DNA from 3 places in the Micromonospora sp. L5 genome. Region 3 is predicted to be linked to each of the others. Evidence: riboswitches for the same ligand, from Rfam matches in the RefSeq annotation. Region 3 holds a riboswitch; each other region holds the start of a gene.
What was found. Region 3 has a riboswitch for cyclic di-AMP ahead of ML5_RS10935 (C39 family peptidase). Riboswitches for the same ligand answer to the same signal wherever they lie in the genome.

Region 1: linked by a shared signal. The riboswitch ahead of ML5_RS25085 (transglycosylase family protein) and the one ahead of ML5_RS10935 (C39 family peptidase) in region 3 are both predicted to bind cyclic di-AMP.
Region 2: linked by a shared signal. The riboswitch ahead of ML5_RS17795 (hypothetical protein) and the one ahead of ML5_RS10935 (C39 family peptidase) in region 3 are both predicted to bind cyclic di-AMP.

The regions. Positions count from the first base shown of each region.
Region 1 covers NC_014815.1:5,456,016-5,463,380, forward strand. Annotated here, with positions in the region: gene ML5_RS25070 (SDR family oxidoreductase) at 1-546, opposite strand, end outside; gene ML5_RS25075 (helix-turn-helix domain-containing protein) at 578-1,054, opposite strand; gene ML5_RS25080 (LLM class flavin-dependent oxidoreductase) at 1,101-2,663, opposite strand; cyclic di-AMP (ydaO/yuaA leader) riboswitch at 2,809-2,980, shown strand; gene ML5_RS25085 (transglycosylase family protein) at 2,979-3,638, shown strand; gene ML5_RS25090 (YbaB/EbfC family nucleoid-associated protein) at 3,828-4,277, shown strand; gene ML5_RS25095 (M4 family metallopeptidase) at 4,376-6,439, opposite strand; gene ML5_RS25100 (transglycosylase domain-containing protein) at 6,852-7,365, opposite strand, start outside.
Region 2 covers NC_014815.1:3,749,210-3,756,574, forward strand. Annotated here, with positions in the region: gene ML5_RS17760 (LuxR C-terminal-related transcriptional regulator) at 1-596, shown strand, start outside; gene ML5_RS17765 (thioredoxin domain-containing protein) at 600-1,154, opposite strand; gene ML5_RS17770 (redoxin domain-containing protein) at 1,151-1,648, opposite strand; gene ML5_RS17775 (BON domain-containing protein) at 1,707-2,381, opposite strand; gene ML5_RS17780 (hypothetical protein) at 2,542-2,946, opposite strand; gene ML5_RS17785 (STAS domain-containing protein) at 3,365-3,724, shown strand; gene ML5_RS17790 (SRPBCC family protein) at 3,828-4,280, shown strand; gene ML5_RS17795 (hypothetical protein) at 4,306-5,379, opposite strand; cyclic di-AMP (ydaO/yuaA leader) riboswitch at 5,384-5,514, opposite strand; gene ML5_RS17800 (cation diffusion facilitator family transporter) at 5,659-6,573, opposite strand; gene ML5_RS17805 (AAA family ATPase) at 6,678-7,365, opposite strand, start outside.
Region 3 covers NC_014815.1:2,249,368-2,256,732, reverse strand. Annotated here, with positions in the region: gene ML5_RS10940 (alpha/beta fold hydrolase) at 1-316, opposite strand, end outside; gene ML5_RS10935 (C39 family peptidase) at 711-1,565, opposite strand; cyclic di-AMP (ydaO/yuaA leader) riboswitch at 1,758-1,900, opposite strand; gene ML5_RS10930 (hypothetical protein) at 2,209-2,973, opposite strand; gene ML5_RS10925 (hypothetical protein) at 3,109-3,453, opposite strand; gene ML5_RS10920 (acyltransferase) at 3,534-4,751, opposite strand; gene ML5_RS10915 (polysaccharide pyruvyl transferase family protein) at 4,907-6,232, shown strand; gene ML5_RS10910 (alpha-ketoglutarate-dependent dioxygenase AlkB) at 6,273-6,908, shown strand; gene ML5_RS10905 (uracil-xanthine permease family protein) at 7,003-7,365, shown strand, end outside.

The DNA of each region.
Region 1 (7,365 bases), 3.2 Mb from region 3:
TACGGCGGCGGCCATCTCGGTGTCCATGTAGCCCACGTGCAGGCCCGCGACGCGGACGCCCCGGCCGGCCAGCTCCTGGCGCAGGGCGTTCGTCATCGACCACTCGGCGGCCTTCGCCGCGCCGTACGCGCCGACGCCGGGGAACGTGAACCAGGACAGCGCCGACAGCACGTTCAGGATCGTGCCGCCGCCGTTGGCCACGATCTGCGGCGCGAACGCCCGTACCACCGACAGCGTGCCGAGGTAGTGCGTCTCCATCTCCAGCCGGATCTGCGCGAGGTCGCCGTCGAGCAGGTCGGTGCCGGTGCTCACGCCGGCGCTGTTGACCAGCAGCGTCACGTCCCCGGCCCGCTGCGCGGCGGCGGCCACCGACTCGGGGTCGGTGATGTCGAGGCGTACCGGGGTGACTCCGGGCAGGTCCACGGTGTCCGGGTTGCGGGCGCCGGCCCAGACGGTGGCGCCGCGTGCGACGAGTTCGGCGGCCAGGTGCCGGCCGAAGCCGCGGTTGGCGCCGGTGACCAGGGCGGTGCTTCCAGCGATCTTCATGTCTCGCTCCGAGGTGTGGGGAAGGGAGGGGTCAGGCGGACAGCAGGCCCGGACCGGGCAGGACGGCCAGCTCGCCGGGGGGTACGTCGTGCCCCGCGCCGCAGCGCAGCCGGGCGTGCACCGCGGCGCCGCACTCCTCGTGGGCCACCCGCACCGCCGGGCCCGCCTCGTCGGCGGCGTACGTGTCGCCCCACTGCCGCAGCGCGACGAGCACCGGGATCAGGTCGCTTCCCTTCGCAGTGAGCACGTACTCGTCGCGGGTGCGCTGCCCGGGCTCCCGGTAGGGACGCCGGTCGAGCAGCCCGTCGGCGACGAGCTGCTTGAGGCGTGCGGCGGCCACCGGCTCGCTGACGCCGACCCGCCGGGCGAAGTCGTCGAAGCGGCGGGTGCCGAACGACGCCTCCCGCAGCAGGAGCAGCGTGGTGCGGTTGCCGACCACCTCCAGCGCCCGGGCGATCGAGCAGTTGGCGGTGGACCATGAGTCACGCTGCGCAAGGAGGTCCGTCATGGCGTCGACGGTACCCCCTGACTTAGGAAAGCAGAAGTCAGCTACCTCACAGCTGGCCGGGGAAGAACCCGTGCCGGGCCAGCGGCTCGACGATCTGGTGCTCCTCGTACGACAGGTGCGACAGCAGCGTGTCGGTGAGCAGGTCCACCGCCTCTTGGAGCTGCGTGAAGTCGCCGGGCCGCCGGACCAGCTCCACGAGCGCCCGGTCGACGCTCTCCACCACCCCGTGGATCACCACGTGCTCCTCCTCGAGGCGGTCCAGCACCGCGGCCAGCCCGGCCTCTGAGCGGCGCAGGTGCGGGAAGACCGAGGCGTCCTCCAGACCGTGGTGCTGGGTGACCATCGTGCAGTAGGCCGCGCAGTACGCCCCGAGCGTCCAGTTGTTCTGCCGCATGGTCATCTCGTTGAGCGCGGCCCGCGCCCGGCCCGGCGAGACCGAGCCCTGCTTGACCTGTTCCAGCAGGTCGCGCACCTGGGCCAGCTCCTGGCGCAGGTGGTCGTGCACGTCCACCAGGTGCTGCCCGGCGGCCTGTCCCCGGGCCGGGTAGACGTGTCCGGCCGGCGGCGGCGGGGCGCTCGGGCGGGTGGACTCGTCCCACGGGCGGCGCGCGCTCAGGCGTACCCCCGGGTCGGGGGTGGGGGTGACGCGGAGCGTGCTCGGGCCGCCGGCGGTGGTCGGCTCGTCGGCGGCCTCCCGGGCGCCGCCGGCGGGCGTGGCGCGCTCGGCGGCGACCAGCTCCCGGACCGCGGGGGCCACCTCCTGGCCGAAGATCTGGATCGCGCGCGGCTCGTCGCTGCCGAGGATGAACGTGGTGATGCCGTGCTCCAGGGTGAGCCCGGCCAGTTCCTCCACCCACTGCTCCGGCGGCCCGGTCAGGAAACCGGCCGACGAGCGGGCGAACGTGCCGGTCACGTTGAGCATGCGGCGGATCGCGGCCGGGTCGCGCCCGGCGGCCTGGGCGCCCTCGTCCACGAGCGCGTTCAGGGCGGGCAGCTCGTCGGGGCCCTTGGGCAGGTACGACAGGGACGGCAGCCAGCCGTCCGCGGCGCGGCCCACCAGGCGCAGCATGCGCGGCTTGTAGGCGCCGACCCAGATGCCGACCGGATGCGCGGGCGCCGGGCCGCGCTTGGCGCCGACCACCCGGTAGTGCTCGCCGTCGACACGGATCATGCCGCGGCTGCCGGTGTCCCAGACCTCGCGGATCACCCGGATCGCCTCGTCGAGGGCGTCGACGGCGGCGCCGGGGGACAGGCGCCGCCCGCCCGCCGCCTCGATCGCGTCCCAGAACGCGCCCGCGCCGAGTCCCAGCTCGACCCGGCCGCCGGTGAGCAGGTCCAGGCTGGCGACGCTGCGGGCCAGCACCACCGGCTGGCGCAACGGCAGGTTGAGGACGTTTCCGGCCAGGCGGATGCGTTCGGTCGCCGCGGCCACGTAGGACATCAGCGTCCAGGTGTCCAGGAAGCCCGGCTGGTAGGGATGGTCCTGGAACGTGACCAGGTCCAGTCCGACCTGCTCGCACAGCCGGGCCAGCGCCACGACCTGGTCGGGCTGCCCGGCGGCGGGGGTGATGAAGCCGCCGAAGGTCAGCTCGTGTCCGTGATCGGTCATCCGTCAAGCCCTCCCGTGATCTTGCCTGGCCCTGCCACCGTAGCGCCGCCGCCGGTAGCCCGGCCGGGTGAAGAGCGTCACAAGAAGTGGACGATCGTCGCAAATCGCTCCTAGCGTCGGTTTCGTTCGCAGACGCGGACACCGCGGGCCGGAAACGCCAAATCCCGCCGCCGTCCCCGGTAACCGGACCTCGCGCGGGAGCGGGGGAACCACACGTTCCACGGTGCATCGTCACCTCGGGGTGAAGCCGCCACCGGCGGCCGGGCTCCTCGGCCCGAACCCGACAGCTCACCTCGTCGGCGTGGAGGAATCCACATGGCAACTGAATACTCAGCCCGAAGCCGCCGTACCGCCCTCGGAGCGGTCCTGGCCGGCGCCGCCGTCGGCGCCGCGAGCCTGTTCGGCCCGGCCGCTCCGGCCAGCGCGGGCGTCAACTGGGACGCGGTAGCGCGCTGCGAGTCGGGCGGCAACTGGAAGATCAACACCGGTAACGGCTACTACGGCGGGCTCCAGTTCTCCCGCGCCACCTGGAACGGCTACGGCGGCAAGAAGTACGCCGCGCGCGCCGACCTGGCCAGCCGGTCCGAGCAGATCGCCGTCGCGGAGAAGGTGCGGCGCGGCCAGGGCATCGGCGCGTGGCCGGTCTGCGGCAAGAAGGGCGGCTCGGCGAGCGCGGCGACCCGGTCCGAGCGGGCCACCACAAAGGCGGCCCCGAAGCGGGCCGCCACGCGCGAGGCCGCGCCGGAGCGGGCGGCCACCCGCAGGGCCGCGCCGGAGCGCGCTACGACGACAGTGGCGCCGCAGCCGTCGTCCGGCGCCGGGACGTACCTGGTCCGGCGTGGGGACACGCTGTCGGAGATCGCCGTGACGCAGCGCGTCGACGGCGGCTGGCGCGCCCTGCACGAGCGCAACCGCGCAGTGGTCGGCGACGACCCCGGCCTGATCTTCCCCGGTCAGCGGCTGCGGCTGGGCTGACAGCGGTCCGAGAACGCCCGGCCGGGGCGACCCCGGCCGGGCGTCCGCCCCGTCCGCGACACGCCGCGTCGACGGTGTCCGGCCTGCTCCCGGCGTCCGGGAGACGGTCCGCGACGGCGGTGACCGCGATTCGTCGGAGGCGGTTGCTAGTGTCACGATGCTCGGCTAAGACGTGAAGAAAGCGCGGATATGACCAACGACCCGTTCTCGGCGGCCGCGAGCATCGACGAGCTGCTGACCCGCACGCAGCAGGCGCTCACCGCGATGCGCTCCCGGGCCTCGGCGCACGCCGACGGCGAGCCCGGCGACCTGCTGCGCGCCGAGGGCACGGCCGCCGGCGGCCGGGTCCGCGCGGTCGCCGTCCAGGGTGGCCGGCTGGATTCCGTGACGATCGACCCGGAGCTGGCCGGCGAGCCCTTCGACGTCCTCTGCGGACACTTCGTCACCGCCGCCAACGCCGCGCTGTCCGAGCTGGACGCCCGGGTCAGCGCGTCGGCGCGGGCCGACGCCGACGCGCTCGCCGCCCGGCTCGGCAGCATGGGCGACCAGGCCGAGCTGTTCGGCCGCGCGATGCACGAGGCGGCCGCGCGGATCCACCGCGACCGCGGCACCGCGTCCCAGGGCGCGCGCCGGGCCTGACACGGCGAAACGGCCGGCCCGACACGGCGGGACGCCGGTCCTGACACGGCGAGGCGGCCGGCCGCCGGGAGGACGACGACCGGCCGCGCACGCCACGGTCAGCTCAGGGTGACCGCGGTGTCGTCGACGACGAAGGACGTCTGCAACGAGCTGTCCTCCACGCCGCTGAACGAGATGGTCGCCGTGGTGCCTGCGAGCGACGAGATGTCGAAGGACCGCTGCACGTAGCCGGTGGCCTTGTTCAGGTTGGAGTACGTGGCCAGCGTGGTGCTGCCCGCCTTGACGGTGAGCTTGTCGTACGCGGTGCTGGTGGTCGACTCCGCGCTGTCGATGTGCAGCCAGAAGCTCAACGTCGCCCGGCATCCGGCCGGGATCGTCACCGACTGGCTGAGCGTGTCGGTGTGCGACGAGCCGTACCCGTCCAGCCACGCCTTGTACGAGCCGCCGTGCGCGGCCTGGCCGCTGTCGGTGGTGATGACGCCGGACGAGGCGCTCCAGCTCACGTTGCCGGACTCGAAGCCCGGGTTGGCGAGCTTGTTGCCGGAGCAGCCGCCCGACGGCGGGGTGGTCGTGGTGCTCGGGGTGGGCGTCGGGGTGCCGCCGGCGCAGGTCGGGTCACCGGACTGGGCCGGCACGCTCACCGCGTCCCAGGCCGCCTTGACCGTGTTGAACTCCGCGCAGCTGCCCGGGTAGAGGTTCTTCGCCGCCTGCAGCGTCCAGGTCCGGTACTTCAGGTACGACGAGGACGAGGTCTTCAGCAGCATGCCGTTGTACATGATCTTCATGGCCTTCTGGATGCCCAGGCCGGTCACGCTGCTGCCGTTGCAGGTCGAGCTGGACGGCTGCCCGTTGGTCGGGCTGCTGCCGTTGGCGAGCAGGTAGAACCAGTGGTTGCCCGGGCCGGCCGCGGCGTGCACCTCGGTCGACGGGATGCTGCTGGAGTAGCAGTTCGGGTCGCCGAGCGCCGACGGGTTGTACATGTTGCGGATCGGGCCGGAGCCGACCAGGTTGATCTTCTCGCCGACCAGGAAGTCGGGCGCGTCGTAGCTGGACGGCTCGTTGGCGAACCACTCGGTGGCCGCGCCGAACGTGTCGGCCACGAACTCCTGGGTGCCGCCGCCGGAGATGCCGCCCGGGGTGTTGTCGTCGATGCCGTGGCCGATCTCGTGCGCCACCACGTCCAGCGAGCCGATCCACTGGCCGGCGGTGTTCTTGCCGATCTGCACCTGGCTGCCGTCGTAGTAGGCGTTCTGGTCGTTGAGGCCCACCCGGATCGGCCAGTAGCCGCCGTTGCCGTTGGCGCCGTTGCGGCCCAGCCACTGGGCGAGCATCTTGTGCTCGGTCTGCGCGGAGAACAACGCGTCCACGCAGCCGGTCTCCTTGTTGGTGGCGGTGCCGTTGCCCCACACGTCGTCGGAGCCGCTGAACGTGGTGTTGTTGGCCGCGTCCTGGCAGCTCAGGTTGGTGACGGTCGGGTCCTTCATGGTGTACGTGGAGCCCGACTGGGTGGTGTTGAGCGTAAGCGGGCTGGGCCCGTTCCAGGCGCCGGTGCCGGTGCCGCGGACGACGTGCTCCTGCTTGCGCAGGACCGCGCCGGTGCGGGCGTCGACGTCGACGGTGAGCCGGCTCGGCCCGTCCGCGCCGGTGCCGCGAACAGTGGTCTCCCAGGCCAGCGCCGGTGCGGCGCCGAGCGTGTAGACCACGAGCGTGGTGCCCTCGACCGCGTTCACGGTCTTGAGCTGGGCGCGCGCCGTCTTCGCGGCGGCGGCCGGAGTCAGCGCGGGCGTGGTGGCGAGGGCGCCGATGGGCCGCTGCTGGGCGACCGAGGCGTACTTCAGGTTGCCGGCCGAGTCCGTGGCGAGCACGAAGTCGCCGCCGACCACCGGGAGGCCCTTGTAGGTGCGCTCGTAGGGCACGTACTGGGTGCCCTCGGAGGAGATGACCGGCTTCTGGACGAACGCGTCGTCGGAGCCGGCCTGCAGGTAGGCGGGGCGGTTCGCGACCAGGGCGCGGGCCGAGTCGGCGGCGGTCGCGCGGGCCTGCGCCGGGTCGGGGGCGGCGGGTCCGGGTGGCGCGGCCTGCACGGCGGCGGCGGTGCCTGCGGCGAGCAGGCCGGCCGCGGCCGCGCCGGTGAGCGCGGCGAGGCGAGGTGAGAGTTTCACGGGGGTTTGCTCCTGTTCTACAGGCGCGCCGCACGGAGCCCGGTGGGGACGGGCGGCGCGGTGGTGCGAGGCAGGGTGACGGCCGGTCACCGGAGCTGCCGGCGTGGCTCCGGGTCGACAGATCGACCGTCGCGATTCGCCGGGGGTCGGCGGCTCGCTGGTGCACAATCACACGCCGCCCGAGCCCGGAGCAATGGGTGACCTGGGCAACGGCTGACAGTCGGGCGCGCCGCCGCGCGCGCCGATTTAGGCAACCATGATCTTCAATAGGCCCTGATCAGGGCGAACATCGCCGACGGTGGATGGACGCCGGTGCAAATTGCGGACGTTGCCGCTGTGTGCGAATGGCGCGCATAGACGCGAGGCCGCCGTCAGCGCGGCCGGGCGGCGGCCGGACCGCCGCCCGGCCGGGTCAGCGTGGGCCGCGGGTCCGCGTCGGCGACACGGTGGGCAGCGGCGGCAGCGACGGCGTCAGCGTCGGCCGCGAGGTCGGCCGCCCGGTCGGGTCCGGGCTCGGGCTCGACGAGGACGGGCTCGGGCTCGGCGACTCCGACGGCGTCGGCGCGGCGGTGGTCGCCGGCGGAGGCGCCGACCGGGTCGGCTCCGGGGTCTCGCCGGGGAACTTCGGCTGACCGAAGCGGTACTTGTCCGGGTCGAGCTTCATGGCCGCGGTGGCCCGGGTCATGAACTGCCGCCAGATCGGCGCGGCGCCGGTCGAGCCGTACACCTCGTAGCTGCCGCCCCTGGTCCGCAGCGGCTTGCCGTCGGTGGTGCCCAGCCAGACGGCCGAGGCGAGCGCGCCGGTCCAGCCGACCATCCAGGTGTGCACGTTCTGCGTGGTGCTCTGCCCGGCCTGCCAGGTGCCGGTCTTCCCGGCGGAGTCCCAGCCGTTGCCCAGCTCGGCGGCCCGCACGCGGCGCAGCGTC
Region 2 (7,365 bases), 1.5 Mb from region 3:
ACGCGGCGGGTGACGGGCCGGCGCCGGCGCTGGTGGCCGCGCGGCTGCGGCTGCGCGCCGGTGACGCCCGCGCGGCCGAGCGTGCGCTGCCCGACTGGACCGCGTCCGGCGCGGCGGACTGGCCGCTGCCGGTGCGGCTGGGCGCCGGGCTGCTCGACGCGGCGCTCGCCGACGCCTCCGGTGACGCTCGGCGCGCCGGGCGGCTGCTGGAGGAGGTGCTGGCACTCGCCGAGCCGGACGGCTTCCGGCGCGTCTTCACCCGGGCCGACCCGGGGGTACGGGACCTGCTCGCCGCGCGTCTGGACTCGGGCACCGCGTACTGGGCCACGGTGAGCGAGCTGGTCCGGGGCGTGGACGCGCAACCGGCAGCGGCACCGGCCGACGGTCCGGCCCGGTCGCTCGACGAGCCGCTCACCGAGCGGGAACTGACCATCCTGCGCTATCTCCAGAGCATCCTGTCCAACGTGGAGATCGCCGCCGAGCTGTCACTGTCGGTCAACACGGTCAAGACGCACGTGCGCAACATCTACCGCAAGCTCGACGCGACCCGCCGGCGGGACGCCGTCCGGCGGGCGCGCGAGCTGCGGCTGATCTGACAGTCACCCGTCGTCGGTGGCGGCGTCCACCACTGCCAGCAGCTCGGCCAGGTCGTAGCCGCCGTCGTGCCGGACGTCGTTGACGAACAACGTCGGGGTGCCGTTGACGCCGCTGCGGATGCCGCCGACGAAGTCCTGCCGGACCCGGTCGGCGTACTCCTGCCGGCCGACCTCCGCGGCGATCTCCTCCGGCGACAGGCCGATCTGCTCGACGCCGAGCGACAGGTGCACCTGGTCGAGCTGGTCCTGGTGCTGGTAGAGCCAGTCGTACATCTCCCAGAACCGGCCCCGGGCGGCGGCGGCCTCGGCGGTCTCCGCGGCGGTCTCCGCGTACGGGTGGACGTTGGTGATCGGGAAGTGCCGGTACACCAGACGCACCATGTCGGCCCGCTGGCGCAGCACCTCTGCCAGGTTCGGGTAGGCGGCGCCGCAGAACCGGCACTGGAAATCGCCGTACTCGACGACGGTGACCGGCGCGTCCACCGGCCCGCGGACATGGTCGCGTTCGGTCACCGGGATCCGCAGCCGCGCGGTGGTGACCTGAAGGGGCGTGGTCATCCGGTACTCACCCGCCGATCCGCGTCCAGCTGTTCCAGTGCGTCGAGGATCCCGTCCACGCCCGGGTTCACCTCGGGCGGGGACAGATGGCTCCAGGCCACCCGGCCGTCCGGGTCGAGGACCACGAGTGCCCGGTCCGACTGCCCGTGCGGCGCGTACGCGCCGTACCGGCGCGACACCTCGCCCTTGGGCTCGAAGTCGGCGAGCAGCGGGAACCGGATACCTCGGCTCTCGGCGAACGCCCGGTGCGAGTCGACGCTGTCCACCGAGATGCCCAGCAGCACCGCGTCGTACCGCTCCAGCTCGGGCAGGGCGGCCTGGTACAGGGTCATCTGCTCGCCGCACACAGGTGACCAGTCTGCCGGGTAGAAGGCCAGCACCACGGGACGGCCCCGGAACTGCCCGGGGCCCACCTCCCGTCCGTCCGGCGCCGCCGGGAGCGTGAACCCGGGCGCGGCCCGCCCGGGTGTGATCAGCCCGTTCGGATCACTCATGCCTCCCACCATGGCCGCGGCCCGGGTGAGGCGGGCTCACCCGGGCGGGGTGGTTCCGTCAGCGCACGGCGAGGTGGTTGCGCACCTTCCGGATGCCCGGGGCGTTCCACACCACCCGCTCGATCTCCTCGCGCTCGCCTGCGGAGTGGACCTGCCCGTCCAGCAGCACCGTGTCGCCGTGCACCCGCACGTCGACCTCCTCGGCCTCGGTGGCGGCGTTGCGGGCCAGCGCATCCACGATCCGCTCGGCCAGGTCACCGCCGTCGGCGCGCACGGCGGGGCGTACCGCGATGCCGTTGCTCACCCCGCACACGCCGGTGAGCCGGGCGACCGAGCGTTCGGCGGCCCGCCGCTGGTACTCCCACTCGACCTCGCCGTGCAGCGTGACCCAGCCGTCGGCCACCGTCACCTGCAACGCCTCGATCGGCACGAACGCGTCCCATTCCAGCGCCCGTACGGCCGCGACCGCGATCTCCGGGTCCTCCCGCCCGGCCGCGGTGTCGATCCGGACGGCGATGTCGTTGGCGACCGCGCGGACGCGGGCGACCCGGTGCGCGGCCCGCTCGGCGGCCCACTTCTTGGCGTAGCTGTCCACCCGTCCGGTGAGCGTCACCACGCCCTCGGTGACGGTCACCCCGATCTCGTCCGGGCCGACCCGCGGCTCCCAGGTCAGCTCGTCGAGCACGGCGGACTGGATGTCCCGGTCGGTACGCGTGATCGTGTCGGTGGCCATCCGGCTCCCCCTCCCGTCGATCGCGGCGCGGGCACGTGGTCCCGCACCCGCGATCCTGCGCGCGCCCCGGGTGAGCGGGCCTCACCCGGGGCGGGTGAGGCAGCACGACGGCCGCTCCCGGGAGTCCCGGGGGCGGCCGTCGTCGTGTCGTACGGGCGGGTCAGCCGTCCAGGCCGGCCGGCGAGTTCGGCCGGTCCACGTCCACGAACTCGATCTCGTCCGCGGCGCGGTCCCGGCTGCCGGCGGCGCGCGCCGCGGTGCCGGCGGCCCAGCCGATCGCCGCGCCCGCCAGCGCCGCCGCGATCAGCAGCGTCCAGGGCAGGGCGGGCCGGCGGCCGGCGAGCGCGTCGAAGGCGAGGGACGCCCGGCGGCGTGCCTCGTCGGCGGCGGAGCCGACCAGGTCGGTGGCGTCGTCGGCCAGGCCGGAGGAGCTGCGGCGGGCGGTCCGGGTGGCGTCGCGCACGCTGTCACCGGCGGAACCGGCGGCGGAGAGCAGGTTCTGCCACGCCTGGTCGGCGACCCGCTCGGCCTTGCCCCGGCGGTCCAGCAGGTTGGATCCGAACATCGTTCTACCTCCTCGGGTGCCGAAGGCCGGCGGCCACTTCGGACTCCGGTGTCCATCCGGCGGGTTCACTGTCTCGGGCAGTGCCCAACCGGGGCGCGTGGCAAACCACGCCGTGGTTCCCGGCCGTGAGCAGCGAACGGGACGAACCACCCGAACGCGCCGGGACCGGTGCCGACGGGACGTGCGTGCGCCCGCTACCCTGGTCGGCGGATCGGCGGGCCCGCCCGGTCGCACGGTTGGCCGCGACCCGCCATACAGGGGAAACTGGAACCCGGAGGTCCGGATTGGGTACGCCCAGGTGTGCCCAGTTCGCGAATTGCTCATCCCGGGGGGTGGCGACCGGGCCGTTGGAGGAATACTCTCGGTCGCGGCCCGCGTACTGATGAGGCGCCCGTCATGGGCGAGTGGAGGTGCTCGCGTGAGCCTGTCGATCGTGAAGTCGGTGCGGCCGGGTGGTGTCGTCCAGATCGCGCCCCGTGGGGAGATCGACGTCGACACCGCGTACGAGGTGCGGGAAGCGATCGCCGAAGTGCTCGCCAAGGGCCGCCCCGCGCGGATCGAGCTGAACATGCGGCTCGTCACGTTCATCGACTCGGTCGGCATCAGCGCCATGGTCGCCGGCTTCCAGACCTGCGAGGTCAGCGGCGTCAAGCTCGTGGTCACCGAGCCGAGCCGGTTCGTGCACCGGCAGCTCTGGGTGACCGGCCTGCTCGGCCTGTTCGGCGCGCCCGAGCCGTGGTTCGCCGACGACACCCCCGAGGTGCTGCCCGGCGCCTGAGCGCGCCGTCCACACCCCCTGCAGCCAGGGGACTTTCTACCCGTTGCCAGTCCGGCGTCGGTACGGGACGATCGTCGCGACGCACGACGGCGAGGGGGCCCGCTTGCAGAGCAGCGACAGCTTCAGCTACACCGTGCAGGCCCGGTGCACCCGGGCCGAAGCGGTGGCGCTACTGGGTGACCTGAGTCGCCAGGGCGAGCTGCATCCGCTGATCGTCCGGGTCCGGAAGCTGCCGGCCCGGCCGGGCGCGCTGGCCAGCTACGCGATCACCGACCGGCTGCAACTCGGCCCGCTGCACTTCCCGGTCACGTACCAGGCGGACGTGCTGATCGCCGGCGAGGACGAGGTCGTCACAGTGGCGCGTCAGCAGCCCGCGACGACCGTCCGCAACCACACCCGGCTGCGCGACGAGCCGGACGGCACGGTACGCATCGACGTGGAGATCACGCTCACCGCTCCGGCGCCACTGTTCGGGTACGCGTTCCGCCAGGCCCGGGCGGCTCACCTGGGCCTGGCGGCTCGTCTCGGAGCGACCCTGGAGGGCCGGCCGGCCTGATCCGGCCGGCCCTCTCGGGGCGCGCTCAGTACACCGACAGGTGCACGTGGTTGGTGTGGTCGCTGGACGGGTCGCCGTTGCCGCCGCTGTACGACTTCCACCCGCTGCTGGGCAGCCAGATCTGCTTGAACCAGATCACGTAGAGCACGGCGAGCGGGTCGGCGTTGCGCACGAAGTACGCGGCCAGGTTGTTGCCGTACGTCCGGTCACCGCCGGTGGCCACGCCGCCGAAGCCGTTCTTCTGCGCGGCGAAGTCGCAGGCCCGCCCCTTCGGGTGCTCACCAGAGCCGCTGGGCCGGTGGCACGAGACGTACCGGGTGAAGCCCGCCGCCTTGGCCTGTTGCAGCGCGTGCAGCGTGCGCGGGGTGATGCAGCCGTTCGCCGGGGTCGGGTCGTTGACGCTGCACGACTCCGACGGCCAGGAGCCGTCCGAGTTGCGCGGTGCCGGCTTCGCGTTCTTGCTGGAGGTGCCCTGGACGCTGCCACCGCCGCTGCTGCTGCGCGAGGCCCGGTCGTTCGCCACCTCCAGGGCGCGCTCGGCCTGCTCCTTGCGCTTGGCCATCACCGTCACCTGCTTGCGCTGCTCGCGGATCTCTCCGTCGAGCTGGGCGCGGGTGCGGGTGGCCTCGTCCCGGGTGGTGATCAGGTCGCGCAGCGTACGGTCCTCGTGCGCGGCGACCTGCTCCAGCGCGGCGGCCCGGTCCATGAAGCCCTCCGGGCTGCTGCTGCCGAGCAGCGCCCCGGCGGTCCCCAGACGGCCGTTGCGGTACGCCACGGCGGCGATCTCGCCGACCTTGGCGTCGCGTACGGCCAGCTCGGCGCCGACCGTCTTGAGTTGTTCGTTCAGCTGCTTCTGGCGGCTCACCGACCGGTTCAGCGCGGCTTTCGCCTCCAGCCAGCCCTTGCTGGCCGCGTCGAGCTGGGCACGCAGTTCGGGAGTGCCACCCTCGTCGTCGCCGGGCGCTGCGGCGAGCAGGCCGGTCGCCGGCGCCGCCGAGGCGGGGGAGACCGGAACGGTCGCGACGCCGAGGGTCAGCGTCGCGACGAGCAGGGCCGCCAACCGGGCGGCCGTCCGTCGTACAGGTGCCACTGGGGGCATTCACACGTCCTTCCGTCAACGCCGACCGGGTTAGCTGACGGGTTCGGGACGGAAGATCCCTACCGCTGACGCGGATGCACCCCACGTACGTGGTTCCCCGGCTCGTCCCTGCGGACGATTAGGCGACGGCCGCCCCACCGGGGCCGGGTGGCGCCCGCGGGTGCGGCCGCGACCGAGACTACCGGCGCTGCCCGGGCACGGCTCCGTGGAGCAGTGCCACTAGGCGGGGCAAAACCGGCATAAGACTACATTAGCCACAGTGATTTAAGTGTGTCCTAATCACCACTCGGTCTGTCCGCACACTCCGGCCGACGCTCCGGGTTCGACCTGCAACGTGGCGTGATCGATGGAGAAGTCCTCGTGCAGGGCGGCCCGCGCGGCGGCCAGCACCACGCCCGGGTCCACGCCCGGATCGGTGGTCAGGTGCGCCGAGGCCACCTCCATGCCCGAGGTGAGCGTCCAGACGTGCAGGTCGTGCACCTCGGCCACGCCCGGTACGGCGGCCAGCCGGTCGTGCACGGCGGTGACCTGCAGGTGCTCCGGCGCGGCCTGCACCAGGATGCGCAGCGCGGCCCGGCCGAGCCGCCAGGTGCGCGGCAGGATGAACACGCCGATGCCGACGGCGACCAGCGGGTCCGCCCACCACCAGTCGGTCGCCGCGATGACCAGCGCGGCGGCGATCACGCCGAGCGAGCCGAGCAGGTCGCCGAGCACCTCCAGGTACGCCCCGCGCAGGTTGATGCTCTCCTTCGACCCGGCGCGCAGCAGCGCGAACGCGACGATGTTGGCGAGCAGGCCGAGCACCGCCACCACGAGCATCGGGCCGGCCAGCACCTCCGGCGGCTCGCCGAACCGGCGTACCGCCTCGACCAGGACGTAGATGGCGACGGCGCCGAGCAGAACGGCGTTGGCGAGGGCGGCGAGCACCTCCAGCCGGTAGAGCCCGAACGTGCGCTGCGGGTCGGTGCCGGCGCGGCGGGTCGCGGTGATCGCCGCGAGGGCCATGCCGATGCCGAGGACGTCGGTGAACATGTGCCCGGCGTCGGAGAGCAGCGCCAGCGAGCCGGTCGTGAAGGCGGCCACCGCCTCGACCACCATCAGGGCGGCGAGCAGCGCGAAGGCGGCCCAGAGGCGGCCCCGGTGGCGGTGCGCCGCGTTGGTCACCGCGCCGCTGTGGTCATGACCTGCGCCCACGCCAACACCCTTCCTGCCCCGTACCGGCCAGGCCCAATGTATGTTCACATCGCTATGTATGCAACTGAACGATGGGTGACAGCCGGGTCACGGTCGGGTGTCCGTCAGGAGGGGTCGAGCGTGGTGAGACGCTGGGTGGCCCGGGACAGCGCCACGTAGAGCGTGCGGACACCCGAGCCGGGGTCGGCCCGGATCTCGCTCGGCGCCACCAGCACCACGCCGTCGTACTCCATGCCCTTGGCCTGGAGGCTGGTCACCACCTGGAGGCGGCCCGCGCCGAGCCCGCCCAGCCAGCCGGCCACCTCGTCCCGGCGCGGCACCGGCGTGATCACGCCGACGGTGCCCTCCACCTGCGCGAGCAGCGCCTCGGCCGCCTCGACGGTGGCCGCCGGCAGGTCGGCGGCGGGCACCGTGCGCTCGACCGGCGGCACGCCCGTGGACCGCACCGCGTCGGGCAGCGGCAGATCCGGGTAGAGACGGCGGATCTCCGCCGCCGCCACCGCGAAGATCTCCGCCGAGTTGCGGTAGTTGGTGGTCAGCTCGTAGCGGTGCCGCTTGCGCCGGCCCAGCGCCTGGTCCCGGGCCCGGTCCAGCTCCTGCGGGTCGCCGGTCCAGGCGGTCTGCGCCGGGTCACCGACCACCGTCCAGGACGCCAGCCGCCCGCGCCGGCCGACCATCCGCCACTGCATCGGCGAGACGTCCTGCGACTCGTCCACCACCACGTGCGCGTAGTCGCGGTAGTCGTCCGGACGCTCCCGCGCCGCCGCGCGGGCGGCGCGCTGCCGATCGGCG
Region 3 (7,365 bases):
CCGCGTCGACCGGAAGCCCTCGCTGCCGGGCCGCGAGCGCCAGCGCCACCACCCCGCCGAGCGAGTGCCCGAGCAGCACCAGCCGGTCCTCGGGGCCGAGCCGGACCGGGCCGAGCCCGTCGACCACGCGCTGGGCCAGGGCCTCGAACGAGTAGCCGTCGAGCGGCGGCGACCAGCCGTGACCCGCCAGGTCGGGGGCGAGCCAGCGGCCGGGCCAGCGGCGTTCCAGCAGCGGCGCCCAGGGCAGCCACACCTCGCCTGTGGCACCCATGCCGTGCAGGAGAATCAGGTGCCGCTTCCCCGTCGCATCGCCCATTGGCGCAGTCTGCCACCGCCCGCCCCGGACACGCGAGACCGAACCCGCCGACCCGCCCCACCCTCGCCCCGGCTCGCCCACACCCCGCCCCCGGTCCGCCCTCGCCCCCGCGCCGCCCTCGCCCCCGCCCCGTCCTCGCCCCCGCGCGCGGCCCTCGCCCCGCGCCGTCCTCGCCCCTGGCGCCCCCTCGCCCCGGCTCCGGCCGCCCACACTCCGCCCTCACCGTCGATCTTGGAGTTATGGCACCTTCCATAGCGGGCGAGCCAGACAAACTGGGCGCCACAAGTCCAAGATCGGCGCGCGCCAAGGCGGCGTGAGGGCCGCGCCAGGACCGGGCGAGACGGGGAAGGCCGGCACCCCGGGTGGGGTGCCGGCCTTCGGGTGTGCGGGACGGTCAGGCGGAGTAGCCGCGGCTGGCGATCCAGTGCGCCAGGTCGATCGTGGTGATCCAGTACGAGGGCAGCGACGGGTCGGCCGAGTCGGCGATCCGTACGGTCCGGCCGTCGTCCTTGTAGCCGACCACCGCGACGTAGTGGCCACCAGGGAACGAGTGCCAGCCGCCGTTGGTGTCGGTGGCCGTACCGGCGACGTTCGCGACGACCCCGCGGCCGTTGCTGATCGCCTCGACCACGTCGGCCTGGAGGCGGTCCATCTGGGCCGGGGTGGCCGAGCCGGGAATCATGCGGGTCCGGTACGGGTTGCCCTTGACCTGCTGGTTGAGCACGCGGGTGGTGTCCTCGGCCGAGTTGGTGCCCATCTCGGTGGTGCCGAGGGGGCCGGCGAGCGCGTCCTGGCTGCGCTCGATGCCGGCGGCGCTGAGCGCGTTGCGCACGGCGGCCGGGCCGCAGTAGAAGTAGTTGATCTGGGCCTGGTAGTCGTAGTCGAGCGACTTGCTCGACGGCGGCTTCGGCTTGGCCTTGGGCGTGGTGTCCGGGTCGGCAGCGGCCTTCGCGGACGGGGAGGCGCTCGGCGACGCGCTGGGCGAGGCGGAGGCGCTGGGCGACGCCTGCGGTACGGCGATGCGGGCCTCGCTGCGGCTGGCGGGCTGCTCGCCGAGGCGGGCGGCGCCGAGGTCGGCGACCGCGGCGGTGTTCTCCTGGACCGGGGCGTCGTCACCGGCGGTGGCGACGGTTCCGGCGCCGGCGGCCAGCACGAGCGCGGCGGCCGATCCGGCGATGATCTGGTACGGGCGTTCGGTGACGATCCGTCGCAGCTGACGCTTCAGGTGGTGCTTCACGAAATCCTCCACGGGGCGTGAGCGGCACACGCCGGCCCGGCACGCGGAGGAACTCACACGTGCTGGCGGGGCCGGATGGCCGGGGGATCGGGAACGCCCGTGATGCCGGGCGCCCAGGGGGCGGTTGCCGGTCGCGCGTCAGGCGCGCGCGGGCACCGCTTCGCCGTGGAGGCGGGGGGACGATCGAGGGGTGGGCACGCGGGGTACTCCTTCCGTGGCCGCCGACCGGGTTAGCTGACGGATTCGGGCGGGAAGTACGCCCTACCGCGGGCCGTGGGCTCGCGGATTCACCCCGATGGTGCTCATGGGTCCCCGGTTCGTGGAACACGATTAGGCGGGTCGGTGCGGCGTCGCCGTCGGCGATCGATTACCGCATCGGACGCGCCGACACTACCGGTGGGTATGCCCCCTGCCAAGCGCTCCCACCTGCGTAAACGTGATCCGTGGTAACGGATTTCGGAACACCCGGTTACTGACTTCACTCAATGGGACAAGCAGTTTCGACGGCGCCCGGCGGCGGAAAGCGGACAGACGGCGACCACCCGGCCGGCAATCGCGATACTCGATGACCCGTTCTGCGCCCGGCGCCCGTTTCGGCGGCCCGGGTGACCGGGCTCACCACGTTCCGGGTAACGATTCGGTCGAGACGGCCGTCTCAGCCGACCCGGGCCGGGCGCCAGCGGGCGTTACGGACCGACGCGGGCACCGGCTGGGCGCTCGGCGTCGCGCTCCGGTACGCCGGGGCGGGCCGCAGCGCCACGGTGGCCGCGTACGCCTCGGCCGCGAGCGTCCGGGCGGCCTCGGCGGCCAGTTCCGCGTCCCGCCAGGCCGCCCGCTCCCGCGCGGCGGCGCTCTCCCATCCGGCCCGGCGCCCGTCCCTGACGGTGCGGGCCAGCACGATCTCCTGCTCGGCCGGGTGCCGGCGCGGATCCCACCCGTTGCGGCGCGCCAGCACGTCGGCGAGCTGACGGGCGGTCAGGTCGCCCCGCCAGTGCGCCGTCATGGCGGCGTGGCGCAGCCAGCGCTCCCGGGCCGCGTACTCCGCAGGGGTTCGTGGCGTGCGCGGCGCGGCCAGCGCGGCGGCGCCGGCGAGGCGGCGGGCGGCGGCGTCCGCCTCGTCGTACGCGGTCCAGGCCCGGTCCGCCTCGTCCTGCGCGGCCAGCCACCGCTCCCGGCGGCGACGGGCCGTCTGGGCGGCCCCGGCGGCGGCCACCGCCACCTCCTCGGCGTACCGGATCAGGTCGTCGCGGCGGGCGGCGTCGGCGTCGGCCGGCTCGGGGGCGGTCTCCGGCGCGGGGTCGCGTTCGGGCCGGGCGACGAGCGCGGCGAGCAGGCCCAAGGCGAGCAGCAGGAGGAAGGACCAGATGGCGGCGGCCTCGGGCACGGAGGTGAGGAAGTGGTACAGAGCGGTCTGCGACATGGTCGGCACCTCACGGGAAGGACCTGGCGGGAGGACCCGCACGACCTCGCCGGGGCGGGCCGGTGGAGGGCCGCCGGGGCGGGTGCGGGGATGACGTGCGGTGGGTGCGGAGAACGGGCGCGGCCCGTGAGCGGGTCAGCGGGCGGGCGGGGCCCGCGGGCCGGCCGGTGCGACGGCCCGTCCGGCCGGGACCGGCTCCACGACGGCCGGGGCGGCCGCCCGGGGCGCGGGCGCCGGAACCCCGGCGGGAGCGGCCTGCCGCTCGGCCACGCGGTCGGCCTCCGGCCGCGTCGCGGTCGAGGCGCCGGTGACCGTGTACGTCGAGGCGGCGACCGCCGGAGCCGGGGCGGCAGCGGCGACACCGGCCGGCAGCGTGGCGGCGCCGAACGAACAGGCGACGACCACGGCGAGACTGGCGAGCATCCGGGCGGTCCAGCGCGCCACCCACCACACGGGGCAGGTGAGCGCGATCGGAAGCACGGGTACAAATTACCGCCGATCCCCCACGAACGCACCGCCGCACGGCGTGTCGCGGATCGACAGGCGGACGTGTGCGCGTGTCAGTCCGGGCGACGCCGCCCGGCGTACTCGATGTCCTCGGCCGGACCGGTGACGGGCCTCGCGCCGCCGTCGGCGGCCGGGCTGGTGGCGGCCTCGGCGGGCTCGCGCGGAGCCGGCACGGCCGGTGCGCGCGACGCCGCGCGGGCCCGGCGGGACGGGCCGAGCAGGCGCATCATCGGTGTCTCCACCCAACGGTGCAGCGCGGCGGCCAGCGCGAGCGTGACCACCAGGAAGCCGAGCACCGCGACCGGGCCGCGCCAGCCGGGCAGCCCGGTCCCCCAGTGCCCGGTCAGCCGCAGCACAGTGACCATGACGAGCACGTGCACCAGGTAGAAGGCGAACGAGACCTCACCGAGCCAGACCATCGCCCGGGACCGCCAGGGGGTGGGGCGGCCGCGCACGTCGGCGTCCGCCGCGGCGGCGATGACCAGCAGGTACGCGACAGCGAGCAGCGCCGCCCAGAACTCGGCCGGGATCCACAGCGCGGCGACCACCCAGGTGGCGACGAAGAGCCCGGTGGCGACGGCGAGGTTCGGTCCGCGCCAGCGGTGCCGGCGCATCAGCTCGGCGGCGGCCACGCCCATCCAGAACTCCAGCGACCGGGTCACCGGGAAGATCTGGGTGAACCACCACCGCTGCTCCTCCGGCACGAGCTGCTGGCCGGGCCACAGCGCCAGGATGAGCAGCGGCGCCGCGACCAGCACGGTCCGCAGCACGCCGGTACGGGCCCGGCGCAGCCACGGCACCACGAGCGGCAGGCACAGGTAGAAGGCCAGCTCGCAGGAGAGCGACCAGCTCACGTTGTTGACGCTGTAGAAGTAGCCGCCCAGCGGGATCCACGCCTGGACCAGGAAGAAGTTGGCGATCGCGGCCCACGGCACGACCGGGTCGGCGAACCAGGCCGCTACGGCCAGCGCCGCGACGAACGTCACCACGTGGTTCGGGTAGATCTTGGCGAACCGGCGGCGCAGGAACGTCCACGCGCGCTCCCCGTCCCGGTACGACCAGACCAGCACGAACCCGCTGAGGATGAAGAAGAACTCGACGCCGGACAGGCCCAGGCTGAACGCCTTGTCGACCAGGGGCTTCAGGTGCGGCTCGGCGATGATCCCCATGGTCCCGGCGTGGAAGCCGAAGACCAGCAGCGCGGCCATCCACCGCAATCCGGTCAGCGACGGCAGTCGCGGGGCACGGGTGACGGTCGGCGCGCTGGTCATTCCGGGCACCCTACCCCGGGGAACCGGGACGTTCCCGGCGAGCCGACGTCCGCTCGGCTCCGCTCGGGCGGCGGATAGGATTTCCGTTCTGCACGCGCGGGCACCCACCCGGCTCCCGCCCGCACGCCGTGCCGTACGGAAGGTGAGCGAACCGGATGCACCAGCGGATCCTGCTCCGCGCCCGCAAGGGCCCGTTCGACGTCCTCACGCCCGAGGAGACGTTCGCCGGCAACTGGATCGGGGACAACAGCGGCAACCTGGTCTTCAGCCACGCCGCACACAAGCTGCTCGCCACCTCCTCGGCCGAGATCACACCGACACGCACTCCGGCCGACCCGCGGCTCGCCGACGAGATCAACGAGCGGCACGACGTGTTCGTCGTACCGCTGGCGAACGCGTTCCGCCGCAGCTTCGTGCACCGCCTGACGCCGCTGACCCGGCTGATCGAACGGCTGAAGATCCCGGTGGTGGTGCTCGGCGTCGGCGTGCAGACGAACGTCGACGGCGACCGCGAGTACCTGCGGCCGATCGACGAGCCGGTCCGCGCGTTCTGCAAGGCCGTGCTGGACCGGTCGCACAGCATCGGCGTACGCGGCGAGGTGACCGAGAGCTACCTCAACGCGCTGGGCTTCTCCGCCGTGGAGCAGATCGGCTGCCCGTCGATGTTCCTGCACGGCGACACGTTCCAGTTGGAGAAGAGCCGCCCGGAGCTGACCGCCGACTCGAAGGTCGCACTGACCATCTCCCCGTACGTCCGCTCGATGGCCGCGGTGGTCCGCCACCACCAGGAGCGCTACCCGAACCTCTGCTACGTGCCGCAGGACCTGCGCACGCTCGGCACCCTGCTCTACGGCGACGCGCCCGAGCACCGGGGCCAGAGCAGCGACATCCCGCTGCACACCTCGCACCCGCTGTTCGCCGAGGACAAGGTGCGCATGTTCGTCGACCCGTGGACCTGGATGTCGCACCTGTCCGGGTACGACTTCGCGTTCGGCACCCGCATCCACGGCACCATCACCGCGCTCGTGGCGGGCACGCCCGGCTACCTGTTCGCGCACGACTCGCGCACCCTGGAACTGGCCCGCTACTTCGGCATCCCGCACCGGATCATGCGGGACGTGCCGGCCGACGTGGACGCCGCCGACCTCTACGCGGAGGCCGACTACACAGCGCTCAACGACGGCCACAAGGCCCGCTTCGAGACCATCACCGCGTTCCTACGCAAGCACGACCTCGGCACCTCGTTCGCCGACGGCGACAGCGCCGCGCGCTTCGACAGGCAGGTCGGCGAGACGGTGTTCCCGCCGGCCGTCCGGCCCGCCGCCGCCACCACGCCGGCCGAACTGCTGACCCGCATCGAACGGCTGCGCGACGAGAACGCCACGCTCACCGCCACCATCGACGCGCTGCGCTCGCAGCAGCTCCGGGAGCGGATCAAGCAGGCCGTCCCGGGCAAGGTCCGCCGGATGCTGCGGCGTTGATCGTCGTACGCCTGTTCGAGAGCGGGGTACGATCGGCTGCGTGTCCGACGCGTACCAGCCCTCGATGCTCGACCTGGCCGAGCAGGGCCCGACCCTGGGCCCGCTCGCCGGGGCGCTGCGCCGGCACGAACTGAGCCGGGGCGCCTGGGTCGATCACCTGCCCGGCTGGGTGCGCGGCTCCGACGAGGTGCTCGACACGCTGCGCCACGACGTGCCGTGGCGGGCCGAACGCCGGACCATGTACGACACCGAGGTCGACGTGCCCCGGCTGCTCTGCTGGTACGCCGCCGGCCGGCCGCTGCCGCACCCGGTGCTCACCGAGGCCCGGGACGCGCTCACCCGGCACTACGCGCCCGAACTGGGCGAGCCGTTCGTCACCGCCGGCATGTGCCTCTACCGCGACGGGCGCGACAGCGTGGCCTGGCACGGCGACACCCTGGGCCGCTCCGCGCACACCGACACCATGGTGGCGATCGTCTCGTTCGGCTCCCCGCGCGCGCTGCTGCTGCGCCCGCGCGGCGGAGGCGGCGGCAGCCTGCGGTTCCCGCTCGGCCACGGCGACCTCGTGGTCATGGGCGGCTCCTGCCAGCGCACCTGGGAGCACGCGGTGCCGAAGACCACCCGGCCGGTCGGCCCCCGGGTCAGCGTCCAGTTCCGTCCCACAGGCGTCGCCTGAGCCGGGGCGGGCCCCCATCGCCGCAGGGCACGTGCTAGAAACAACTCCCAGGGTCGATCACGCCCCCGTCACCCGATGACGCGAAGGGCGACCGATGACCCAGTCCCCCACCTCCCGCTGGTCCCCGTGGACACTGCACGGCGACGGCCGCCAGGTACGCCCCGGCGACGTGGTCGCACCCGACGAACGGCTCTCCTGGCCGCGCACCATCGGCGTGGGCGTGCAGCACGTGGTCGCCATGTTCGGCGCCACCTTCACCGTCCCGCTGATCACCGGCTTCCCGCCCGCCACCACGCTGCTGTTCTCCGGGCTCGGCACGCTGCTGTTCCTGCTGATCACCGGCAACCGGCTGCCCTCGTACCTCGGGTCGTCGTTCGCGTTCATCGCGCCGGTCCTGGCGGCGAAGACCGACGGCGGCATCGGCGCGGCCCTCGGCGGCATCGTGGTCGCGGGCGTG